Linked DNA regions of Actinomadura rubteroloni. The protein of the gene in region 1 interacts with the protein of each later gene in a pairwise test. Links are inferred from orthologs where the notes say so. Each region holds a gene or a part of one and is shown on either strand. Other genes may lie near its edges.

The links. Proteins that work in one complex are often made in the same cells at the same time.
Region 2: the proteins of nth (region 1) and aceE interact in binary tests that used the Escherichia coli proteins (3 or more experiments, as listed by UniProt). The link is inferred for Actinomadura rubteroloni from one-to-one orthologs.

The regions. Positions count from the first base shown.
Region 1 is NZ_MTBP01000001.1:977,656-984,664, forward strand. Bases 1-2,721 are described here. They hold nth (endonuclease III), read left to right. Parts: upstream 1-846; coding sequence 847-1,596; downstream 1,597-2,721. Other genes in these bases: BTM25_RS04280 (hypothetical protein), read left to right, coding at 1-455; BTM25_RS04285 (hypothetical protein), read left to right, coding at 585-767; lysA (diaminopimelate decarboxylase), read right to left, coding at 1,565-2,721. Outside these bases: more of lysA, read right to left, coding at 2,722-3,004; BTM25_RS04300 (histone deacetylase family protein), read right to left, coding at 3,024-4,046; BTM25_RS04305 (helix-turn-helix domain-containing protein), read left to right, coding at 4,173-5,441; BTM25_RS04310 (fatty acid desaturase family protein), read left to right, coding at 5,595-6,584; BTM25_RS04315 (B3/B4 domain-containing protein), read left to right, coding at 6,591-7,009. UniProt on the Escherichia coli protein: DNA repair enzyme that has both DNA N-glycosylase activity and AP-lyase activity. The DNA N-glycosylase activity releases various damaged pyrimidines from DNA by cleaving the N-glycosidic bond, leaving an AP (apurinic/apyrimidinic) site.
Region 2 is NZ_MTBP01000004.1:124,283-131,885, forward strand. The notes cover bases 2,354-5,668. They hold aceE (pyruvate dehydrogenase (acetyl-transferring), homodimeric type), read right to left. Parts: upstream 5,341-5,668; coding sequence 2,554-5,340; downstream 2,354-2,553. Other genes in these bases: BTM25_RS24845 (VOC family protein), read left to right, coding at 2,354-2,420; BTM25_RS24855 (YjbQ family protein), read left to right, coding at 5,605-5,668. Outside these bases: BTM25_RS24830 (glycosyltransferase family 39 protein), read left to right, coding at 1-195; BTM25_RS24835 (alpha/beta fold hydrolase), read left to right, coding at 248-1,204; BTM25_RS24840 (helix-turn-helix transcriptional regulator), read left to right, coding at 1,243-1,947; more of BTM25_RS24845, read left to right, coding at 2,043-2,353; more of BTM25_RS24855, read left to right, coding at 5,669-6,018; BTM25_RS24860 (DUF3052 domain-containing protein), read left to right, coding at 6,211-6,639; BTM25_RS24865 (peroxiredoxin), read left to right, coding at 6,714-7,157; BTM25_RS24870 (CU044_2847 family protein), read left to right, coding at 7,195-7,530; BTM25_RS24875 (trypsin-like peptidase domain-containing protein), read left to right, coding at 7,594-7,603. UniProt on the Escherichia coli protein: Component of the pyruvate dehydrogenase (PDH) complex, that catalyzes the overall conversion of pyruvate to acetyl-CoA and CO(2).

The DNA of each region.
Region 1 (7,009 bases):
CGCTGCATACCCCGGCCGACGCGGCTCGCCGGCGCGGCGACAATCGGCGCGACCTGGACGAACTGGAAGCCGAACTGATCGCCGCGACCCGCTCGGTGGCGCACCTCACGACGTGCCCGGTGTGCCTCAGCGAAGCGACCGATCCCGTCCGCGCGTTCGTCGCCCGGGCGGACGGGACGTTCCGCTGCTCATGCCAGTGCAAAACGGTCTGGGAGACGCGACGCTGCACCGCCTGCTCGCAGCCGTACCCCGTCCTGACGGTCCCGAGCCTGGCCGACCAGGCGGGCGGTGACGGCGACCGTCTCGACGTGGTGTTCGCCCAGGATCTGCTCGCGCCGCCGTGCTGGCAACGGCCGTCCGTCTATATCTGCCCGAACTGCGACCAATGCCCGGAAGCGCGCTCCGAACGCATGCGCCAAGCCTGCATCCGCTGCGCGCCCCACGAACGTCGATGACCGATCGCGCCCCTGCTGCCGCGTTCGAGCATCTCTTCGCATTTCCGAGCACCGACAGTCGGACTTTGCCACCTCAAGCCGCCTGACGGCCGGTCGTCAGGCGGGAAGGAAGATCAGCCGGTCGTCGGCATGCCCGCAGCGGTCTCGGGGACCTCGGCGGTCACGCTCAACGCCCTGTTGACTCTCTTCGGGTTCCCGAGCGAGGGCAAGAACGTCAAAGCCAAGGGAACGATCACGAGCTCCGCGTCCCGGCAACCGATCGAACTCGTCATCCACCAGGCCAACCCGCCCGGCCGCACGGTGATCGCCTAGGCAAAGCGTGCCGGCGGACGGGGCGACGGGGGCAGCCCGACAGTCAGATTCGGCTCGTGCGGGTCCTACGCTGGTGGGCATGGTGGCTAAGGGCAGCTCGGCGGCGCGGGCGAAGCGGTTCGCGGACGAGACACGGGTGGGTCTGGTGCGGCGGGCGCGGAAGATGGACCGGATCCTCCAGGAGACGTACCCGGACGCGCACTGCGAGCTGGATTTCCGCAACCCTTTCGAGCTGCTGGTCGCGACGGTCCTGTCCGCGCAGACGACGGACGTGCGCGTCAACCTGACGACGCCGGATCTGTTCGCCAAGTACCCGACGCCCGAGGACATGGCGGCGGCGAACCCGGAGGAAATGGAAGAAATCCTCCGGCCCACCGGCTTCTACCGCGCCAAGACCAAGTCCGTTCTGGGCCTGTCGTCGGCGCTGGTGGAGCGTTTCAAAGGCGAGGTCCCCAAGAAGCTGGACGACCTCGTCACCCTCCCCGGCGTCGGCCGCAAAACCGCCAACGTCGTCCTCGGCAACGCGTTCGGCGTGCCGGGGCTGACGGTGGACACGCACTTCGGACGGCTCGTCCGTCGGTTCGGCTGGACGGACGAGGAGGAGCCCGAGAAGGTCGAGTCGGCCATCGCCGAGCTGTTCCCCCGCCGCGACTGGACGATGCTGTCGCACCGGCTGATCTGGCATGGGCGGCGGATCTGCCACGCGCGGCGTCCGGCCTGCGGGGCGTGTCCGCTCGCCGACCTGTGCCCGTCCTATGGCACCGGCCCGGTCGACCACGACACGGCGGCCAAGCTCGTCAAGACGGGCCCGCCCCCGAAGACCACCTGACGGCGCTGCCGTCGCTCACTTCACACTCCGAAGTGAGTGTCATGTCGGTGGAGACCAGATCGTCGAGCGTCTCACGGCGGATGATGAGGCGCGGTGCCAGGTCACGGGCCACGGCAACGACGGCGGGTCTCGGAACGAGGTTGTAGTTGCTCGCCATAGAGCGGTTGTAGGCGCCAGTGGCCGCGACGGCGACAAGGTCTCCAGCCTGGACATCGCCGGGGAGCATGAGGTCGCGTATGAGAATGTCACCCGCTTCGCAGTGCTTTCCCACTAGGCGGCACATGATGTCCGGAGCGTTCGTCGGGCGCGAGACGAGCGCGCTGGTGCACGTCGCGCCGTAGAGAGCGGGCCGCATGTTGTCGCTCATGCCGCCGTCCACGCTCACGTAGGTGCGTGTGAAAGAACCACCCGCATCGCGGACGGTCACCGGCTTGACCGTACCGACCTCGTAAAGGGTCAGGGTGCTCGGCCCGATGAGCGCCCTTCCCGGCTCGACGGCCAGGCGCGGCATGGGGATGTTCTCGCGGTTCGCCGCAGAGGTCACCGCCGCGACGAGCTCTCCGGCGAGCTTGGAAACCGGCAGCGGGTTTTCGTCGGCCGTATAGGCGATTCCCGCTCCACCGCCCAGATTCAGTTCGCCCAGTGCGATCCCGTGCGCTCTCTGCACGTCGCCGAGGAAGTTCACGGCGCGATCTGCGGACAGCATGAAGCCTTCCGCGCCGAAGATCTGCGAACCGATGTGAGTATGGACGCCGACCAGGTGGAGATCGGGACGATGAAGAATCTCTTCGACGGCTCGGCCTGCGCTGCCGTCAGCGACCGAAAATCCGAACTTCTGATCCTCGTGTGCAGTGGCGATCGCATCGTGTGTGCGTGCGCGGACGCCCAACGTCAGCCGGATCATGATTTTGGGGCGCACGCCGATCTCCGCGGCGATCCCTGCGACACGTTCGATTTCCTCGAATGAGTCGACGATGATCTTACCGACCCCGGAGTTGAGGGCGGTGCGCAGTTCTCCAACCGACTTATTGTTGCCGTGGAAGGTCATCCGGTCCGCCGGAAAACCCGAACGCAGGGCGACCGCCAGCTCGCCTCCGGTACAGACGTCGAGACCGAGGCCCTCCGCGTTGATCCACTGTGCCACGGCGCCGCACAGGAACGCCTTGCCCGCGTAGTAGATGTCGCATGAGTCGGTGACGGATGCGAACGCGCTTTCCCATTCGCCGCAGCGTTCGATCAGATCGTCGTGGTCGAGGACGAACAGCGGTGTGCCGAACTCGGCGGCGAGAGTGCGCAGGTCATGTCCGGCGACGCTCATCGCCCCGTCGCCAGTGCAGCCGGTGCCGCGCGGCCAGATTCCGGCATCGAACGTGTTGCCGAAGTGCGAACGACGGCCGAGAGTAGTCATGGTGTCCGAGATTCCTGTTTCAAAGAGTTTCCTGATGACTGAGGATTACATTGGCCAGGCTGGCCGCAGTGCCATGCTTTTCATATCCTCCTTCGAGTACATAGAGAGTGGGAACGCCCTCGCGGCCGATCAGCTCACCAATCCGGGCGTAGTCGACCGACCGCAACGTGAGCTGTCCGAGCGGATCGGCCGCACAGGTGTCGAGTCCGATCGAGATCACGAGGAATCGCGGGCGATGCCTGCGCGTGAACACCACCGCGTTCTCAAGCGCATTAAGCCACACCTGGTTGGCGGCCTGGGCTGGAATGGTGATGTTGCGGTTGGCACCGAATCCCTGCCCTTCGCCGCGCTCGCTGGGGTAACCCGAGTAATACGGGAAAGTCGTTGCCGGATCGGCGTGCACGGATACATAGGCGACGTCGTTCCGGTGGTAGAAGATGTCCTGTGTGCCGTTGCCGTGGTGGTAGTCGATATCGATGATCGCGACCTGGCCGTGATCGCACAGCAACTCCGCGGCGAGTGCGGCATTGTTGAGGTAGCAGTAGCCGCCATAGAAGTCGCGGCCCGCATGATGCCCCGGGGGGCGGCAGAGCGCAAAGGCGAACGGTTCGCCCGCCAAAAGCAGGTGTGCGCCGCTGACGGCGGTGGCCGCCGATTCCAGCACGGCCTCCCACGTGGTCGAGGTGATCGGGGTCGCGAGATCGGTTGCGAACGAGCCGATGAGCCCGTCGACGTGAGACGGCCGGCCAGTGGCACGGGGTTGCCGCCACACGTACGGTGTCGCCTCGCCCGTTCGGCCGCTCGCCTGCCAGAGGGTCGACGCTTTCGCGAGAAAGCTCACCATTTCTGAACTATGCACTCGTTCGATCAAGGCCTTAGGTGACTTTTCGGGCGGCCGAATCGGACCCAGGCTCAGCTCCCTGATGCGGTCGACCACCGCTTCTGCCCGTCCGGGCTTCTCCAGGTGGGCGACCCGCTCTCCGTCCAGCACCTCCCACGAGGGATCGTGCAAGCGGTGCGCCATCGAATAGATAGTGATCATCAGCCTTCACCTCTATGCTGAAACTTGCTCCGCTACGGCGAGAGTTTCACGCACGCAGTCGGGGTGCGAGAGGTTGCCCGGTGCCCCGCGCCCTGGCCAACATGAAAATCCGGGAATGGAGAACCGATGGCCGGGTTCGGGACAGAGCTGCGTCGCCGACGCCAGGCACTCGGGATGTCCCTCGTCGAGTTGGCGCAACTCGTCCATTACGACAAGGGTTATCTCAGCAAGATCGAAAACGGCGTCAAGCCGCCGAACATCAAGATCGCACGGGCCTGTGACGCGGCTCTCGACGCCGACGGCGCCCTCGTAGAGTGCGTAGCCGGTTCGCGCAGGGCCGATGAGCCCTGTCGGCACCCTCTGGCGGGGGCGGTCGAGACATGGAGTCTGCAGCGGCAGCCGGGGCGTTCCCTCCTCAGCGCGAGCATCCGCGATGAGCGTTCGGACGATGTCCCAGCGCTGGTCATGGACCTGCGCGTGCAGGCGATGGCGACCAATACCGAACTTGCGCCGTACCGTGCGCTTCTCGCCCTCTACCGCCAGATGGGCCAGACGCACAGTGCTTCGGAACTCATCCCCGTGCTGTGGGCGCAGACGCAGATGCTGCTCGATCGGGCCAGACGGGCATCCGACGCTCAGCGTCTCGCTTCGTACGATCTCGCCACGCACTTCTGTCACTACATCAGTTGGCTGGCACACGAGACGGGCGACATGCGCTCCGCCTCGTGGTGGATCGGGCAGGCCGAAGAGCTCGCGCTTCGCGCCGACAATGCCGATATGAGGGCATACTCCCTTGTCCGGCGCGCGCTCGTCACGCTTTACCAGGATGATGGCCGTGCCACGGTCGATCTCGCTCGTTCGGCGCAGACCGACACCGTCGTCAGCCCGCGAGTTCGCGGTCTTGCGGCGCAGCGCGAGGCGCAGGGCCACGCGCTGAACGGTGAGTACGACGCGTGCCACCGCGCGCTCGATTGTGCGGCGGACCATTTCGCCTCCGCCGGAGCCGCCGTCGGGGACGAACCGGTGATCGGATCGAGCACGGTCCAGGACCTCGCCACCGCAACGACCGGCTGGTGCTTGTTCGACCTTGGCCGTCCGTTGGAGGCCGCCGAGGTCCTGGGCCGTGCCCTCGACCAGATCGACCCGGGCGCCGTGCGCAGTCGCGCGAGGTACGCGGCCAGGCGTGCCCTGGCGTACGCCATGGCCAAAGAACTCGATCAGGCCTGCGAGTCCGCCGGAGAGCTTCTCGGCTCGGCGCAGGGACTCGAGTCGGCAACGGTCCGCGCCGACCTTCGTGACCTGCGCCGATCTCTCAACCGGTGGCCGGACCACCCGCCGGTCCGTGATCTCCTCCCGCGGATCGCCGCGGCGCTCCATGTGAAGGACATCGTCTGATCGAGCGGGCTTGCCCGTTGTGTGCTCTGAGGGCAACGGGCAAGCCCGCTGAGTCGGCCGGACGCTTGCGGACACTGGTGCACAGTCGTCCATGGCAATCGTCCAGAAGCGGAACGGCCGCGGCGAGGACGAGGCGCTCAGCTGGAGTCGATCATGCCCTCACCATTGCACGAAGCCGGCCGGCCCGGAGCGTCCGACCGCACAACCCCGGGCAGCCCCTTTCCTCGTGGATATCAACCGCCCTCCCATCTGCGGCCGGTCGTCAAGGCGGCACATCGCACGCTCCTGGTCCGCCCGATCGCCGACGCGCTGCTCGACCATGTCTTCGCCGTGGCACTCGCTCTGGGCGGCGCACTGGCCCTCCTCCATCTCCCATTGACGATCGGCGTGCCATCGGCACTGGTCGCCCTGGTGGCGATCGGAAGGCAACTGCGCGCTCTCGAATGCCTGACGCACGAGGCATCCCATTACAGTTTCAGCCGCAGGCAACGGCTGAACGACCTTCTCGGCCAGGTCCTCGCCGGTCTGCCGACGGGGGCATCCCTAGGTGATTATCGCCGTAGCCACCGGATCCATCACACGGCGTTCGGTACCGAAGCGGACCCCGACCTGGCGCGGTACCGCGAACTCGGAATCGAGCGGCTGCGCCGGCATTCTCGGGTCCTTTTCGCGCTGGACGTACTGCGCAGGTTGCCGCGGTACCAGCGGGGGTGGCTCGCCACCGTGCGGTCGCAGCCCATGGTCTTCGCCGCGCCCTTCGGCTGGGCGGGGCTCGCGGTGGCTCTTCCCGTGGCGGCGTTCGACGGATTCCGGGCCGGGCTGCTGACCGCGTGCCTCTGGCTTTTGGCTCAGTTCACGTCGCTTCCCGTGATCCGTTTTCTCGGCGAATCCGAAGAACACATCTATGCCGGACGGTATACGGTGTTCGACACCACAATCTCCAACATCGGTCTTCGGAACCTTCTGTTGAAGCATCCTCACAACGACGGCTATCACACAGTGCATCACATGTGGCCCGCGATCCCCTACTACCGCACGCGTCGCCTTCACGAACTCCTCATGAAGCAAGATCCCGAATACGCGGGCCGAGTCGTGCTCGGTCCGCCGAAGACATCCAGCCCCGACCTCCCTGAAAGTGAATGAAAGAGCATGGCTGTTGAATTCCGCGTGTCCGATCACGTGCAGCGCGATTTCCCCGAATTCTCGATCAGGCTCGTCCAAGCGTCGGGCTTGCGCAACCGGGAGGCTTGGCACGAGGTGGAACGGGAGCGAAAGACGCTCATGGACCGTCTCGTTGAAGGAGACTTCGTTCCCTTCGACGAAGGCAATCCCGAGGTAGCGTCCTGGCACGAGGCGTTCCGTCGCTTCGGCACGAATCCGCGGCGGGCACGGCCCAGCCTGGACGCTCTCGGCCGACGTCTCGCCAAGAATGGGGTGCTGCCGGCCATCAACCCGGCCGTCGACGCATACAATATCGTCTCACTGGTATATGGCGTACCAGCAGGCGCCTTCGACCTGCACACCCTGGTGGGATCTGTCGATCTGCGCCCGGCCCGGGAAGGAGATGT
Region 2 (7,603 bases), on another replicon or contig:
GTCTGGGTCGTCGAGGCGCCCCCGCCGGGCCACCGCTACCGGACGCCCACGGCCGTCCGCAACCTGGCGGCCCTGCGCGCCGACCGCCGCTTCGTCCGCGCCGGGCCGTGGAAGTTCGGCGGGGTCAGCCTCAGCCTCTTCACCCGCCGGGCGCCGTCGGGACGCGCCACCGCGGGGTCGTCCGGACGCCGCTGAAGCCGTTTACGCGCGTCATGCCCGCGTAGCGTCCCTCGGTTAGCGTGGGCCGATGACCGAGATCACGCATCGCGTCGTCCGTTCGGCGAGCGGCCTGGACATGCACGTCGCCGAGGCGGGCGACGGGCCGCTCGTCCTGCTCCTGCACGGCTTCCCCGAGTGCTGGTACTCCTGGCGGCACCAGCTCACCGCCCTGGCCGAGGCCGGGTACCACGCCGTCGCCCCCGACCAGCGCGGCTACGCCCGCACCGGCGGCCCGGCCGACGTCGCCGCCTACTCTTTGCTCCACCTCGCCGGGGACGCCCTCGGGCTGATCGGCGCGCTCGGCGCCGACACCGCCGTCGTCGCCGGGCACGACTGGGGCGCGCCGGTCGCGTGGGCCGCCGCGCAGTTCCGGCCCGACCTCGTCCGGGGCGTCGTCGGGCTGTCGGTGCCGCACTACCCGCGTCCGTCCCGGCCGCCGCTGGAGTCGCTGCGCGCGCTCGCCGGGGACGGCTTCTACATGCTCCGCTTCCAGGAGCCCGGCGTGCCCGACGCCGCGTTCGCCGAAGACCGCGAATCGACGTTCCGGCGCGTGCTGTGGGCGCTGTCGGGGGACGCGGAGCCGTTCGTCCCGATCATCCCCGAAGGTAAAAGTTTCCTCGACGTCTGCCCGGAGCCGGAGACGCAGCCGTCCTGGTTCACCGCCGACGACGTGCGCGTCTTCGCCGACGAGTACGCCGAGACGGGCTTCACCGGCCCCCTCAACTGGTACCGCAACCTGGACCGGAACTGGGAGCTGACCGCCGCCTGGCAGCGCGCCCCGATCACCCCGCCCGCCGTGTACGTCGCCGGGGACCGCGACATGGTCGTCACCGCGCCCGGCGCGCTCCAGGCGATCGAGCGGATGCGCCGCGACGTCCCCGCCCTGCGCGACCCGATCCTGCTCCCCGGCTGCGGCCACTGGACGCAGCAGGAACGCCCCGCCGAGGTCTCCGCCGCCATGATCGACTTCCTCGGGTCGCTCTGACGCGGGAAATGTCACCGCCCCGGCGTACGGTCGGCGGGGTGAACCGCACCGACCGGCTGTACGCCCTCGTGGAGGAGCTGCGGGCCCGCGCGCCGCGCCGCGTCACCGCCCGCGAGCTGGCCGACCTGTACGAGGTCAGCGCCCGCACCATCGAGCGCGACATCGGCGCGCTCCAGCAGGCGGGCGTCCCGATCTACGCCGACGTCGGCCGCACCGGCGGCTACACCGTCGATCCGAGCCGCACGCTGCCGCCGCTGAACTTCACGCCCGCCGAGGCCGTGGCGGTCGCGATCACGCTCGCCCGCGCGGACGGGTCGCCCTACTCCCGGGCGGCCCGCACCGCGCTCAACAAGATCGTCACGGCCATGTCGGCGGGCGACGGCGCCGCCGCCCGCGACCTCGCGGCCCGCATCCACTTCTTCGCCCGGCCGGACGCCGACGTCCCCGCGTCCGTCCCGGCCGTGCTGGAGGAGGCGATGACGGCCCGCCGCGTCGTCCGGCTGGCCTACGCCGACGCGGGCGGGACGGTCACCGACCGCGACGTCGAACCCGTCGCGTTCACCGCCGGAGCCCGCGTCTGGTACCTCATCGGCTGGTGCCGGCTGCGCGGCGCGGCCCGCGTGTTCCGCATCGACCGCGTCCGCCGGGCCGTCCTGCTCGAAGAGGTCGCGCCCGAGCGCAGCCTCGGCGACCTGGACGTCGGGCCGCCCAACATGGTCGCCCGGTCCCTCGAACTGGCCTGAAAATTCCTCCGGAAACACCGACAGGGGGTTGTCGCGGGGTAGGCGCAGGATCGTTCACACCGGCGACCGGCCGGTCCTGCGAGAGGAGCGAGACCATGAGCGCGACGGCCTACAACTCGGTGGCGTGGTTCGAGATCGGCACCGACCGTCCCGCCGAAGTCCGGAAGTTCTTCGGCGAGCTGTTCGACTGGACGTTCGCGATCGGCCCCGAGGGCGAGATGTCCTACCAGGAGATCACCGCGCCCGGCGCGGACGCCCCGAGCGGCGGCATCTTCCCGAACGGCGGCGCGAGCCCCGACTACGCGGTCTTCTACGTGGTCGTCCAGGACGTCGCCGCCACCGTGGCGCGCGCCCAGGAACTCGGCGGCAAGGTGATCGTCCCGCGCACCGAGGCCGGCAACGGCCTGGTGTTCGCCCACCTCGCCGACAGCGCGGGCCACCACTTCGGGGTGTTCACGCCGCCCGCCGTCTGAGCCCGCACGGGTCCGCACCCGGCGCACCGACGCCGGCTGCGCGCCCCTGCGCACGAGAAGGGCCGGTGTCCCCCTCGGACACCGGCCCTTCCGCGCGAGGTCGCGGCCTACACCGCCGCGACCGCCCGCCGGATCACGCCTCGCCGCCGGTGTTGCTCTCCGGGCTGCCGACGCCGCCCGCGAACACCGCGCTGACCGGCGCGTCCAGCTTGTACTTGGCGATGGCCGCCTGGAGCACCTCGTGCTTGACCTCGCCCTGGCCCGCCAGCCGGCTCAGGACCGCCAGCACGATCGACGCCGCGTCCACGTGGAAGTACCGGCGCGCGGCGGCGCGGGTGTCGGAGATCCCGAACCCGTCGGTGCCGAGCGAGGTGTAGTCCCCGGGGACCCACGGCGCGATCTGGTCCGGCACGGCCCGCATGAAGTCCGACACCGCCACGATCGGCCCGGCGACGTCGCCGAGCGCGCTCGTCAGGTACGGGACGCGCTGCTCCTCGTCGGGGTGCAGGAGGTTCCACTCCTCGCACGCCCGCGCCTCCCGGGCCAGCTCGTTCCACGACGTCGCCGACCACACGTCCGCGCTGACGCCCCAGTCCGCGGCGAGCATCCGCTGCGCCTCGACCGCCCACCGCCCGGCCACGCCGGACGCCAGGATCTGCGCCTTCGGGGCCGTCCCGTTGCCCTCCACCGCCGGGCCGCGCCCGAACAGGTAGAGGCCCCTGAGCAGGCCGTCCACGTCCAGGTCTTCGGGCGCGACGGGCTGCTGGTACGGCTCGTTGTAGACGGTCAGGTAGTAGAAGACGTTCTCGCCGTCGGGGTGCTCGTCCGACGTGCCGTACATGCGGCGCAGGGCGTCCTGCGTGATGTAGGACAGCTCGTACGCCCACATCGGGTCGTAGTGGACGCACGCCGGGTTCGTCGCGGCCAGCAGCGGCGAGTGCCCGTCGGCGTGCTGGAGGCCCTCGCCGGTCAGCGTGGTGCGGCCCGCCGTCGCGCCGAGCAGGAACCCGCGGCCCATCTGGTCGCCGAGCGCCCACATCTGGTCGCCGGTCCGCTGGAACCCGAACATCGAGTAGAAGATGTAGACCGGGATCATGTGGACGCCGTGCGTCGCGTAGGCCGTGCCCGCCGCGATCGTCGACGCCATCGAACCGGCCTCGCTGATGCCCTCGTGCAGCATCTGCCCCTGCTCGGACTCCTTGTAGGAGAGCAGCAGCTTGCGGTCCACGGCCTCGTAGGTCTGGCCGTGCGGTGAGTAGATCTTGGACGTGGGGAACAGCGAGTCCATGCCGAACGTCCGGTACTCGTCCGGAGCGATCGGGACGAAGTGCGCGCCGATCTCCTTGTCCTTGATCAGGTCCTTCAGCAGCCGGACGAACGCCATCGTCGTCGCCACGTTCTGCTTGCCCGACCCCTTGCGCAGTTCCGCGTACACCGGGTCGCCGGGCAGCTTCAGCGGCTTGGCCCGCACGACGCGGCGCGGCAGGAACCCGCCGAGCGCCGCGCGCCGCTCCCGCATGTACTGGATCTCGTCGGAGTCCTCGCCCGGGTGGAAGTACGGCGGCAGGTCGCCCTCCAGCGCCGAGTCCGGGATGTCCAGGTAAAGCCGGTCCCGGAACTCCTTCAGCTCGGCCTTGGTGAGCTTCTTCATCTGGTGCGTGGCGTTGCGGGCCTCGAAGTCGGTGCCGAGCGTCCAGCCCTTGATCGTGTGGGCGAGGATCACCGTCGGCTGGCCCACGTGCTCACGGGCCGACTTGAACGCCGCGTAGACCTTGCGGTAGTCGTGGCCGCCGCGCGACAGCTTGCGCAGCTCGTCGTCGGACAGGTCCTGGACGATCCTGCGCAGGCGCGGGTCGTCCCCGAAGAACTTGTCCCGGATGTACGCGCCGGACTCGACGGTGAACGTCTGGAACTGGCCGTCGGGCGTGGTGTTCATCTTGTTGACGAGCACGCCGTCGGCGTCCTGGGCGAGCAGCGGGTCCCAGTCGCGGCCCCACACCACCTTGATGACGTTCCAGCCCGCGCCCCGGAAGAACGACTCCAGCTCCTGGATGATCTTTCCGTTGCCGCGCACCGGGCCGTCGAGCTGCTGGAGGTTGCAGTTGACCACGAAGGTCAGGTTGTCCAGCTCCTCGCGCGCGGCCAGGCCGATCGCGCCGAGCGACTCGGGCTCGCCCATCTCGCCGTCGCCGAGGAACGCCCAGACGTGCGAGCGGGACGTGTCCTTGATCTTCCGGTTGTACAGGTAGCGGTTGAACCGCGCCTGGTACACCGAGTCGATCGCGGTGAGCCCCATCGAGACGGTCGGGAACTCCCAGAAGTCCGGCATGAGCCGGGGGTGCGGGTAGGACGAGAGCCCGCCGCCCGGGTGCGACATCTCCTGGCGGAAGCCGTCCAGCCGCTCCTCCGGGAGCCGTCCCTCCAGGAACGCGCGGGCGTAGATGCCCGGCGCGGCGTGGCCCTGGATGAACACCTGGTCGCCGGACTCGCCGTGGTCCTTGCCGCGGAAGAAGTGGTTGAAGCCCACCTCGTACAGCGACGCGGCCGAGGCGTAGGTCGCGATGTGCCCGCCGACGCCGAGGTTCGGGCGGTTGGCCCGGGACACCATGATCGCGGCGTTCCACCGGATGTAGGCGCGGACCCGCCGCTCGATGTGCTCGTCGCCGGGGAACCAGGGTTCCTCCTCCGGCGGGATGGTGTTGATGAAGTCGGTGCTGCGCAGGCCGGGCACGCCGACCTGCTGCTCCCGCGCGCGCTCCAAGAGGCGGAGCATGACGTAGCGCGCCCTGCTGCGCCCCTCGGTCTTGATGACCGTGTCCAGTGACTCCAACCACTCCCGGGTCTCGTCCGGGTTGATGTCGGGCAACTGGGTGGGCAGGCCGTCGCTGATGATCGAAAAGCGTTGACGTCCGGAAGCCACGGGATCCCCTCTGTGCTTACCGTTTCTGCTGGTGGGCCCCCTGCCCCCGGAGCGGGGGAGTGAAGCCCGGAACGACTGTTGGTCGCAGTGGTTCGTGATCCATCGTCGCCGTTCGTGGCGGCTAACGCATCTCTACCAACCGGTAACCATTCTCCCCGGTCAGCAGGGGTGGGAGCACCGCCGGGGTCCCGATTCGTCCCGACTTGCGAGGTGGACGCGTCGCACGGGACGGAACGGGTAGACCGGACATGATGGAGGGGCACTGTGGAGAGCACTGTCATCGAGGTGACCACGGGCGGCACGGAGACCGTCCACGACATCACCTCCGCGTGCGCGCGCTTCGCGGCGGACGCGTCCGGCGGCGGGGACGGGCTGCTGCACGTCTTCGTCCCGCACGCGACGGCGGGGATCGCGCTCATCGAGCTGGGCGCGGGCAGCGACGACGACCTGCTGGCCGCCCTCGGGGACCTGCTGCCCGCCGACGACCGGTGGCGGCACGCCCACGGCTCGCGCGGACACGGCCGCTCGCACGTGATGCCGGCGTTCGTCGCGCCCTATGCGACGATTCCCGTCCTGGGGGGCCGTCCGGCCCTCGGGACATGGCAGTCCGTCGCGCTGGTCGACCTGAACGTCGACAATCGCGACCGGAGCGTCCGGTTGTCGTTCCTCGCGGGATGAGCACGGGTTGTTACGCTCCGTGGGTACCCGGTCACCGCGATTCCGGTGATCGGCCAATGAGGGCGCCAAAAGCCGGGAAGACACTTGCGCGACGGCTCCACCTTGTGTGGACTGTCCCGCAAACGCCGCGTCGGCGGCCGGTGGTCGAGAACCGCCGGAACGGCGCGGGCTGACGACAAGGGGAGGACTTTCGTGAGCGCGACCGCGGGCCAGGCGCAGTCTGAGCGCAGCCTGGCCGAACGGCTCGGCCTCAAGGCCGGCCAGGTGGTGCAGGAGATCGGCTTCGACGACGACGTGGCCGAGGAGCTGCGCAGCTCCGTCGAGGCCGTCACCGGCGGCGACCTGGTCGACGAGGACTACGACGACGTCGTGGACATCGTCCTGCTCTGGTGGCGGGACGAGGACGGCGACCTCTTCGAGGCCCTCACCGACGCGATGGTGGCGCTGGACGGCGGCGGCCAGATCTGGCTGCTGACCCCCAAGGCGGGCCGGGACGGGCACGTCGAGCCGAGCGACATCGGCGAGGCCGCCCAGACCGCCGGTCTCTCGCAGACCAGCAGCATCAGCGCGGCGGGGGAGTGGTCGGGCACCCGGCTCGTCGCCCCGAAGGTGCGCAAGTAGGACGCGGGCGGGTCCCGGCGGCCGTCACGCCCGGAACGGGTGGCAGACTGGCCGGGACCTGACCTGGAGGATCCGTGGCCGTCGAGATCGGCGCCGTCGCGCCGGACTTCACGCTGGACGACCAGCACGGCGCGCCGGTCCGGCTGTCCGACGTCCGCGCGCCCGTGCTCCTGGTGTTCTATCCGCTGGCGTTCAGCGGGGTGTGCACCGGGGAACTGCGTACCCTGCGGGACGCGTCGCCGTCGCTGGAGGCCCGGATTCTGGCCGTCTCGGTGGACTCGATGTTCGCGTTGCGCGCCTGGTCGGACCAGGAGCGCTTCCCGTTCCCGCTGCTGTCGGACTTCTGGCCGCACGGGGACGTCGCGCGCCGCTACGGCGTGTTCGACGCCGACCGGGGGGTGGCCACGCGGGCGACGTTCGTCCTCGACTCTTCCGGCGTTGTGCGGTGGAAGGTCGAGAACGTCCTGCCCGATGCGCGCCGCCTGTCCGACTACCGCTCGGCGCTCGCCGCCCTGTGAGCGGGAACCGCCGGGGCGCGTCGCGCGTCGGTGGGGCATGGGCGAGGTAGTGAAGTACGAGCTGGACGACGCCACGCAGGTGGCGTTCGAGATCGACCCCGGGGACGAGTACCGGCCGGTGGGGACGGCCGAGGACGTCCACGGGCGCGTGCGGGACGCGATCGACCCGGCGGTGCGGGCCGCGCGGGTCGTGCTGGAACGTCTGAAGGACGCCTCGCCGGACGAGGTCGAGGTGAAGTTCGGCGTCAAGGTGTCCGGCACGGCCAACTGGCTCATCGCCAAGGCCGCCACGGACGCGAACTTCGAGGTGAAACTCGTCTGGCGCTCGGGCGTCCCGGCTGCTGCTCCGGAAGAGGAACCCGAGGACGCGTAGTTTCGCCGGACGGGCCGGTCCTGCGGCTTCTAAGCTGAAAAGCCCCGTCCTCTGGAACCTTTCATGTCCCCTT